Regions from separate parts of the Paraburkholderia bonniea genome, predicted to be linked through region 2. Evidence: predicted binding sites of a transcription regulator. Region 2 holds the regulator's gene; the other holds the start of a gene.
What was found. Region 2 encodes LexA, which represses DNA repair genes until DNA is damaged. Its sites were predicted from a motif close to ACTGTATNNNNATACAGT; they were not measured.

Region 1 (5,106 bases), 490 kb from region 2:
GCTGGCAGCGTGCCTTATCTGAAGCTCGCGGGGATTGTGCTGGGTGGCTGGCAGATGGCGCGGGCGTTGCTGGCTGCCGCTGAGCGGCAAGCTGAAGACCCGTCGTTTTATGGTGCGAAGATCGCTACGGCGCAGTTTTTTGCCGAGCATGTCTTGCCGCAGGCGAGCGCGCTCGAAGCGTCGATTGTGAGTGCGAAAGGCGATCAGGGCGTGCTGGCGCTGACAGAAGACCAGTTTTAGCTTGATGCGCGTGATGCGTGTGGCTTTTGCTACTGAGGCGGGCCGGGTTTGTCTCGGCTTATTCCGGCCAGCCTGGCTAGTTAAATCAACTAGCCGTTAAACAACCGTTGAGTAGAAGTTAAGCAGCCGTTGAGGGACGGCTGTTTTGCTACCAGGCGCTACGCCAGACGCCAGACGTAGCGCCCTGGCCGGTCAGGCGAAAGCGGGCCGGGCTGTGTTGTCGGTGGCACCCAGATAGCGATGCACGGTCAGATCATCGGCGCGGATGGCCGGTTGCTTGCCCGATATCAGATCGGCTAGCAACTGGCCTGAGCCGCATGACATCGTCCAGCCCAGCGTGCCATGCCCCGTATTCAGGAAAAGGTTAGAGAGCGGCGTGCGGCCGACGATTGGCGTGCCATCGGGCGTCATCGGGCGCAGGCCGGTCCAGAAGGTCGCTTTTGAGGTATCGCCGCCACCGGGAAACAAATCGTTGACGCACATCTCGAGCGTTTCACGCCGGGCCCGTTTGAGCGTCTTGTCAAAGCCGACGATCTCCGCCATGCCGCCGACCCGGATCCGGTCATCAAAACGCGTGATGGCGATCTTGTAGGTTTCGTCCAGCACGGTGGAAACCGGCGCGGCCGCTGCATTGAGAACGGGGGCGGTGATGGAATAGCCCTTGAGCGGATACACCGGGATCTTGAGCGTGTGCGCGAGAAGCGGAGTCGAATGAGCGCCCAGTGCGACGACATAAGCCTCTGCACGCACCAGTTCATGACCGCACTGGACCCCAGCGATACGCCCACCGCTTAATGCGAGCGCATCGACTGGCGTGTTGTAGCGGAAGGTGACGCCCAGTTCTGTGGCAAGCGTGGCGAGGCGCTGGGTGAACAACTGGCAGTCGCCGGTTTCGTCACCAGGCAGGCGCAAGCCACCGGTGAGCTTGTGCGAGATGGCCGCCATCGCGGGTTCGACTCGGGCGAGATCGGCGGGCATCAAGAGTTCGTACGGCACATTGGCCTCTTTGAGCACCGCGATATCTTTGGCTGCGCCATCAAGCTGTTGCTGAGTGCGGAACACCTGCAGCGTGCCGCCCATCCGGCCTTCATATTGAATACCGGTGTCGGTGCGCAAGGCTTGCAGGCAGTCGCGGCTGTATTCCGCCAGCCTGACCATCCGGCCTTTGTTAATGGCATAACGCGCGGTGGTGCAGTTCTGCAGCATTTGCCACATCCAGCTCAACTGGAACTGCGTGCCGTCGAGACGGATCGATAGCGGCGCGTGCTTCTCGAACATCCATTTGATGGCTTTGAGCGGCACGCCAGGCGCGGCCCACGGCGCGGCATAACCTGGCGAAATCTGCCCGGCGTTGGCAAAACTGGTTTCGAGCGCGGGACCGGGTTCACGGTCGATCACGGTGACTTCGTGGCCAGCCCGGGCGAGATAATAAGCGCTGGTTACGCCAACCACGCCACTGCCTAACACAACGATACGCATAGCTGCTCCGAAAAATCGAGGGGCGAATGGCTGCTGGCAGCAATCGCTTTGGTTTTAATTCTGGTTTCAGCGTGTGATACCCAAGGGGCGCGCACTATTAGTTCAGCGAGCCCAGTATTTTTGTCTATAGTATTTTGCTTAATGCAGTTTTTGTTACTGTATTTTTCAGTTTTTCAGAGGTAATTTATGCGAATGCAACGTCAGTCAGTTCGTGCGCTGGACAATCTTGACCGCAAGATTCTTGCGCTGCTTCAGCAAGACGGCCGGATGGCGATGAAAGACCTTGCGGAGCAAGTTGGGTTGTCGGTGACGCCCTGTATTGAGCGGGTGCGGCGCATGGAGCGCGATAGCGTTATCACCGGTTATTACGCCCGGGTTAATCCCGTTGAACTGGGCGCGGCGCTGCTGGTATTCGTCGAGATCACGCTCGATCACAAGAGCGGCAATATGTTCGACCAGTTTCGCCGCGAGGTGCAGAAGATTCCTGAGGTGCTGGAATGCCATCTGGTCTCGGGGGATTTCGACTATCTGATCAAGGCCCGGATTGGCGAAATGGCCGATTACCGCAAGCTGCTGGGCGATATCCTGCTGCAATTGCCGGGGGCGGTGCAGTCGAAGAGCTATGTGGTGATGGAGGAAATCAAGGAAACGCTGATGATTTCAGTGGCGGAGTAAGTAAAAAGAGGCTCGACCAGGAGGCTCGAATGCTGTATGTTTGTACAGTATTCGAGCCTCCTTTTTTATTTCGTTTCCGTTTCCGCTTTCTCTTTCCTGCTTTCCGCTGTGACTGATTCCCGCGCTGAATTTCCGCTTGCTTCTCCGGTGCCCCGTAAGGGGCGCGGTGCTGTCACGAATCTGCAAGGGCGCTATGAGGTCGATCAGCGTAGCGCGGTTGACGATGGCTGGGCACCGCTTGCTGAACCCGGCGAGGCGGATGAGCCTGCAGTGTTACGCACTGAAGTGTTTGAAGAGCAGGCTAAAAGCATCCTGACGCGTAACGCGTCGCCAGACATTCCCTTTAACGTATCGCTCAATCCTTATCGCGGCTGCGAGCATGGCTGCATTTACTGCTTTGCGCGGCCGACGCACAGCTATCTGGGGCTGTCTCCCGGGCTCGATTTCGAGAGCCGCATTTACGCCAAAATCAACGCGCCAGCATTGCTGCGCCAGGCATTGTCCCGGCCTTCATACGTTGTTGAGCCGATTGCGCTGGGGGTGATTACCGATGCCTGGCAGCCGGTTGAACGCGATCTGAGGCTGACGCGCCAGGTGATCGAAGTGCTGGCCGAATACGGCCATCCCTTTGCTGCGATCACCAAGTCGTCACTGATTGAGCGCGATCTCGACCTGCTGGCACCCATGGCCGCGCGCAAGCAAGTCATGGCCGCGATCACGATGACCACGCTCGACCCAGCGCTGGCGCGAACGCTCGAACCACGTGCGGCCACGCCCGCGCGCAGGCTGCGCACCATTCGCACGTTGAGTGAAGCGGGGGTGCCGGTGGGGGTGAGCATCGCGCCGGTCATTCCGTTTGTGACCGAGCCCGATCTTGAGCGGGTGCTGGAGGCGTGTGCCGAGGCGGGGGCGACCCATGCCAGCTATATCGTGTTGCGTTTGCCGTGGGAGGTCGCGCCGCTATTCAGGGAGTGGCTGGACGCACATTTTCCGGACCGCGCTGAGCGTGTGATGAATCGCGTGCGTGACATGCGTGGCGGCAAAGATTACGACGCATCGTTTGCCAGCCGGATGAAGGGTGAAGGGCCGTGGGCTGACCTGTTGCACCAGCGTTTTCGTCAGGCGGTGCGCCGCGTTGGCCTGAATGAACGCTCGCGCGGCATTCTCGATATGTCGCAGTTCCGTGGCGTGCAGGCCGCGGCCCGGCCACGTGACGGAGAGGCGCAACTGGATTTGTTCTAGCTTTGTCCGGACCTTTGCCTTGATCTTTATTCTGGCTGCGCTGCAACATTATTGAGATAGTGCTTTTGCTGCCTGAACCTGCGCTTCAAAGTAGGTTTGAAACGAAAGGGCGAGGCCGGTCATGAGCAGGAAGGCACCAATGAGCAGCGCGAAGATGATGATGAAAATCACCGTCCAGCCGGAGCGGCTATGCCGCTCGGTGCCCGCATTAAACTGCGCATCCCATTTTTCGTCAGGGCGCAGCCCGTACACGATGGCGGCCAGAAAGGCGGAGAGCAGCGAGACTGCTCCGGCGAAGGCCAGGATCCAGCCCAGTACCGAGCCGCGCTCGGTTGCGACGAGCAGCATGAACCCGGGAATACCTATTAGTGTGCCAAGCAGATGAGCCCAGCCAGCCAGGTCGCGCAGCCCATATAGGTAAAAGCGATGCGCGCCGAGGCTGCCGAAGAAAAACGCCAGTGCAGCGGTGATCGTTTTCGATTTGAAGCGGGAAAGATGCGAGGCAGGGGTATTCATGTGACGTCGACGGTAAGGTGATTAATAGATAAGTGAGATGAGCGGAATGGGCGCGGAGGCGGGGGAAATCTGTTTCGCGGGCATTCTACGCTCGCTGGATGCCTGGCTGGATGCGGCGGCCAGGGGCGGGTCTCAGTGGTCTCGTAAATGGCAGGTTTATAAACATCCCGCTTTGGGCTTTTGCCCATGTGTTCCATCTGTTCCGTCTGTTGCAGGCACCCATGCGGGCTTGGGCAACTGTAAAAACGGACGTTTCAGGCCCACATGGTTTTCGGGACGAATGGCTTCGCAGGACGGTGCTCAATTGGGTTTGTGGCGGTAAGTGTTTGTTATGGCTTCGGTTTCAGTCTATAATCGCGCGTTTTAGTGTTTCCGAACCCCGGTTTTCAAGGATTCTAGTATGGTCATCATTCGCCTGGCTCGTGGCGGCTCGAAGAAGCGCCCTTTTTACAATATCGTCGCAACCGATTCGCGTAACCGTCGTGACGGCCGCTTTATCGAGCGCGTTGGGTTTTACAACCCGATAGCAACAAAGGGCGAAGCGTTGCGTATCGCTCAAGATCGCCTGACTTACTGGCAAGGTGTTGGCGCGCAACTGTCGCCTACCGTTCAGCGTCTCGTCAAAGAAGCACAAAAGGCCGCTGCGGCTGCTGCCTGATATCGACCTGACTAGCCCGGTACGGCTGGTATTGGCTTTGCGGTGCACCTCTGGCTGGCGCTTTTTGCGTCAGGCTAGTTTGTGCCGGAGCCAAACGGGTTTAGCAGGCTGTCGTTTCTTGGGCCGGCTTAGGCTGGTTATGGTTGGTTATGGCAACGCATGATTCCAGTAAGACTGAACGCGCCCAAATTTCATTTGGCGCGTTTTCACGTAAACCTGTCGAGCGTGCTGCCAGCACGGGCACGGTTGATTTGACGCTGCGCGCGGAGTCCGCTGAAAGCTGGCCGGACGATGCC
Region 2 (5,106 bases):
GGATTCGGTGTGACGATCGACACCCCTGGCTTCACCAGATCGTCCCAGTCACGGATATGTTTGGGATTGCCCTTGCGCACCAGGAACACGATGGTCGAGGTATAGGGCGAGGCGTTGTCTGGCAAACGCTTTTGCCAGTTTTTATCGAGCAGGCCCTTGCTGGCGAGCGCGTCGATGTCATAGGCCAGCGCCAGCGTCACGACGTCGGCCTGAAGGCCATCGAGCACCGAACGCGCCTGCGCCCCCGAGCCACCATGCGATTGCTTGAAAGTAATGGATTCGCCGGTTTTGGCCTTCCAGACCTTGCCAAACGCCTGGTTGAAATCCTGGTACAGCTCGCGGGTCGGGTCGTAAGAAACATTCAGAAAAGTCGTATCAGCCGCGTTCGCTGGCGCGCTGAGCACGACGCTCGCAGTCGTGGCCACGGTTGCCATCACGCCTAGCGTCAGCGCCCCAAAAAGCTGGCGCAGCCTGCCTGCCAAGCCTGTGTTTCGATAGACCATCGTGGTTCTCCGAGTCGTATGTCGTATGCCGTATTGGGGAGCGCCGGGAACCGCACGGTTTCGACGCCAGGCCAGTCTATCCATGCAATCTCATAATTAAAAAGAATGTTTTTTCATTCTTTAATACGCAAAAGTGGTTATGGGGGCGGGAGTGGGTGACGGGTTCTGGCATCCGTGCCAGTCTGGAACCGGCCCGGATGCGGCGCAGATAGTGCTCAGGCCATGCCCAGCGGGCTATTGGACGGTTGGACCTTGCGTTGCCGCACACGAACTTAAAGTAAAGCTTGAATTGCGCCGAATACTGTATAAAAATACAGCCACCTGTCTATCCATACAGTACTTCTATGATCAAACTCACCGCACGTCAGCAGCAGGTCTTTGAACTCGTTCGCCGGGCTATCGAGCGCACAGGTTTCCCTCCCACACGGGCCGAAATCGCAGCTGAACTGGGTTTCAGCTCAGCCAATTCGGCTGAAGAACACCTCCGGGCGCTGGCGCGCAAGGGCGTGATCGAACTGGCCGCTGGTGCCTCGCGCGGCATCCGGCTGCTGCAAGGTCCCAACCCGCACGACACGCCACACCAGTTCACGCTGCCCCATGCCAGCCTGATGCAGCTCTCACTGCCGCTTATCGGCCGGGTCGCGGCGGGCAGCCCGCTTCTTGCACAGGAACACATCTCGCAACACTACGCATGCGACCCAGCGCTCTTTTCCAGCCAGCCTGATTACCTGCTGAAAGTGCGCGGACTGTCGATGCGTGACGCCGGCATTCTGGATGGCGACTTGCTGGCGGTACAAAAAAAGAGTGAGGCCAAAGACGGCCAGATCATCGTCGCGCGGCTCGGCGACGACGTCACAGTCAAACGTCTCAAGCGCCGGCCCAATGGCATCGAGCTGATCGCTGAGAACCCCGATTACGACAATATTTTTGTTCAGGCTGATAGCGCGGAATTTGCGCTCGAAGGCATCGCCGTCGGGCTAATCCGGCCCACAGAATTCTGACCGCCGCTCTGGAGACCCTCATGGAACGTCTTGCCCGCTTGTTGCCTCGTGCGCTGTCTGAGTCGCTGTTTCGTTCACGGCCTTTTTCGCTGGTTTTTTCGCCGCTTCTTTCACAGTCTCGTTCACTGGCTGCCGAACGATTTGACCGGTTCCGTCGCTTTGCTCGCTTGAATCGTCCTGGCCATCGTCCTGGCCTCCGTTCTGGCCGCCGCCCTGGTCTCTTTAGTCATCTGCATGCATTGCGCAAGCTAGTGCCATGTCTGCCACCCAAGCTGACCCATGAAGCCACTGCCCGGCTGCCGCGGCTCGAACCAGCATTACCGGCTGACGCACGGCCGCTGCAATCAACGGCTCCCGCGTTCATGAGGGTGTCGCTCAATACCGGAATCAACCAGGAAGCGGCCAAACGCGCGCCGGTCCGGGTGTATCACAGCGCATCGAGACTCATCATGGTGGGCACATTCGATGCCGTCTGCCGGATGATCGACCATTGCATCGAAGAAGAACGGGTGGCCATGCAACATGCGGCAGCGCTCAAGTAATCAAGTCAATCTGGCGCGATATCACCGCGAAATAAACAACATCCAATGCAAAGCAGTCCGGCAATGCGGGCTGCGGCTGAAACCTGTACTTCCCTGTACTTCCCTGTACTTCCCTGTACTTCGCCTCTCTGATGGTTGATCTGCATCCGATATTCGAGGGCCATTCAGGTGTGGCTGTTTTCACGCCACGCCTGAATCCTCCCAACTAGCACTCAACCCGCGACTTGTTCCTCTACCGGCTCCTGGGTTGCGTCCAGTTCGGCCTTTGACGCACACGCGACCAGAATGCTGCACGACACACGGTCAAGTAACGGTGTATTGCCCGCTCCCATCCACCAGCGCGCCAGCCCTGTTCGGCAACGATGTCCGACCACCACCAGATCGACCTCCAGTTCATTGGCCAGGCGAGCAATTTCATCGACCGGATGACCAAAAGCGAAATGCCCTTGCACCTTCACGCCACGTTCACTCAGCCAGTCAACACCTTCCTGGAGGATCTCCCTCGCGCTTTTTTCAAAGCTGTTGCAGACCACATCGGTCAGCATTCCGGCGCTTTGCGCGATGCTTGAGCGCATATCGACCACTGACAGCAGATGCGCTTGTGCTTTCAAGTCCAGCACCAGATCAGCGCCACAACGCAGCGCCTTGCGACCTTCGCGTGTGCCGTCGTAACACAGCAATATTTTTTTATAACTTGTCATGCTTTCCTCCCATCCACGCCCATCGCGGACCTCGTCGCCATCATGGTGGAGCCCCATGTCATGTGCAAGCCATGAAAACACTGACTGAGTCAGGCCCCTGGACCCGTCGCGGCGGCCTGGTCTGACGCGAACCTGGGCCAAGTTTGAACCCAGCCTAGCCCGGACAGGATCTAGCGCAATTCAGCCAATGCGCCGTCTGGCCGATAGCCTAGAATAGACCGCCGCTCACCAGCCCCATTTGCCGGAAAACCGCACCACGCCATGTCTATGTCTAATGCCTCGATTGATTTCCAGCAGGTCCACAAGCATTTCGGCGAAAAAGCCGTCGTGAACAACCTGTCGTTCCATGTCCGGCCAGGAGAATGTTTTGGCCTGCTGGGCCCTAACGGGGCGGGCAAGACCACGACGCTCAAGATGCTGCTCGGGCTTACCGCGCCGGATGCCGGAACCATTCGTCTGTGCGGCGAGCCCATTCCGGAGCGCGCCCGCTTTGCCCGCATCCGGGTTGGCGTTGTGCCTCAATTTGACAATCTCGATCCTGATTTCACCGTACGGGAAAACCTCGTGGTTTTTGGCCGCTACTTTGACATTGGCACGAGTGCCATGCAGGCACTTGTGCCCACCCTGCTCGAATTTGCCCGGCTTGAAAGCAAGGCCGATGCACGTGTCGGTGAGCTTTCAGGGGGCATGAAGCGGCGGCTCACGCTCGCGCGGGCCCTGGTGAATGACCCCGACGTCCTGATCCTGGACGAGCCCACCACCGGGCTTGATCCACAAGCGCGCCACTTGATCTGGGAGCGGCTACGCTCATTGCTGACACGCGGCAAAACCATCTTGCTAACCACCCATTTCATGGAAGAAGCCGAACGGCTATGCCATCGCCTGTGCGTGATTGAAGAAGGCAAAAAAATTGCTGAAGGCGCACCGAACGAGCTCATCGCATCTGAAATCGGCTGTGATGTGATCGAAATCTATGGCCCTGATCCGGTTACGTTGCGCGCCGAACTCGCACCATTGGCGGAGCGCACCGAAGTCAGCGGCGAAACACTGTTTTGCTACGTGAAGGATGCCCAGCCAATCCAGAGCCGCCTCGCGCAACGAACCGACTTACGCTATCTGCATCGTCCGGCCAATCTGGAAGACGTTTTCCTGCGCCTCACCGGCCGTGAAATGCAGGACTAGTGCAGGACTAACACCTGGGATCAAAGCGCAGAATCAAAACCTGATTCCTGACTCCTGATCCCACCCGCGACACCGCCAGCCAGCCCTTCTGGCGTCAACCCACGGACCACCCGCACGATGAACACCTCTTCCGAAATGGCTCCCAGCAAAAACCCTTCGTTTAATCAGATTCTTGCAGCGCTACCGGTCAGTCCGACCCGATGGATCTCCGTCTGGCGGCGCAATTATCTGGTGTGGCGCAAGCTGGCTATCGCGTCGATGTTCGGCCACCTGGCGGACCCGATGATCTATCTATTCGGGCTAGGGCTGGGGCTCGGGCTAATGGTTGGCCAGGTAGACGGCGTGTCGTATATCGCCTTTCTCGCAGCAGGCACGGTCGCCTCAAGCGTCATGACATCGGCCAGTTTCGAGTCGATGTATTCGGGGTTTTCACGCATGCACGTGCAACGCACCTGGGAGGCGATCATGCATACGCCGCTCACGCTCGGTGACATCGTGCTGGGCGAAGTCGTCTGGGCTGCCAGCAAAGCGGGGCTGTCAGGGGCGGCGATTATGCTGGTGGCTGGCGTGCTCGGCTACGCGAGCTTCCCGTCCATGCTGCTGACGCTGCCAGTCATCATCTTGACCGGGCTGGCATTTGCCAGCGTGGCGATGATCGTGACCGCACTCGCGCGTTCTTACGATTTCTTCATGTTTTATCAAACGCTGGTGCTCACACCGATGCTGCTGCTCTCGGGGGTGTTTTTCCCAGCCGCCCAGTTGCCAGCGGCGTTGCAACAGATCATGCAGTTTTTCCCTCTGACTCACGCCATCGCGCTCATCCGGCCTGCCATGCTTGGCCGGCCGCTCGAACACGCAGCGCTGCATCTCGCCGTGCTCGCCGCCTATGCAATCGTTGCGTTTTGTATTGCAGCTGTGCTGTTTAGACGCCGCATGATGCGCTAAACGCCGCGCAAGGCGGCGTTTAGCGTTGGGTACTGAAGTGCTGCAAGTGCTGCGCTGATGATGAACACAACACGGCGTTCAGTCTTCGTCATCAGTCCACGGAATATCCACATCCGAAATAAACGCCACTGTCGCAAACGGGCCGCCTTCCTGGCGGCCAATTTTCCCGTCGGCACGCTGCCATTCCACCCGGAACACCGTACCCGGATCCGTCGCCAGCAAGCGGATCGTG

Region 1: GH656_RS04965 (PA0069 family radical SAM protein) is a predicted target of LexA. The motif match lies at 2,426-2,443, and genes of this name have one in related genera.

The regions. Positions count from the first base shown of each region.
Region 1 covers NZ_QPEQ01000001.1:1,137,948-1,143,053, forward strand. The annotation lists gene GH656_RS04950 (acyl-CoA dehydrogenase) at 1-240, shown strand, start outside; gene GH656_RS04955 (D-amino acid dehydrogenase) at 433-1,719, opposite strand; gene GH656_RS04960 (Lrp/AsnC ligand binding domain-containing protein) at 1,906-2,394, shown strand; gene GH656_RS04965 (PA0069 family radical SAM protein) at 2,503-3,636, shown strand; gene GH656_RS04970 (NINE protein) at 3,685-4,152, opposite strand; gene rpsP (30S ribosomal protein S16) at 4,553-4,810, shown strand; gene rimM (ribosome maturation factor RimM) at 4,960-5,106, shown strand, end outside.
Region 2 covers NZ_QPEQ01000001.1:1,630,413-1,635,518, reverse strand. The annotation lists gene GH656_RS07150 (sulfate ABC transporter substrate-binding protein) at 1-503, opposite strand, end outside; gene lexA (transcriptional repressor LexA) at 848-1,504, shown strand; gene GH656_RS18280 (hypothetical protein) at 1,672-2,046, shown strand; gene GH656_RS07135 (universal stress protein) at 2,259-2,747, opposite strand; gene nodI (nodulation factor ABC transporter ATP-binding protein NodI) at 3,009-3,929, shown strand; gene GH656_RS07125 (ABC transporter permease) at 4,065-4,874, shown strand; gene GH656_RS07120 (hypothetical protein) at 4,953-5,106, opposite strand, start outside.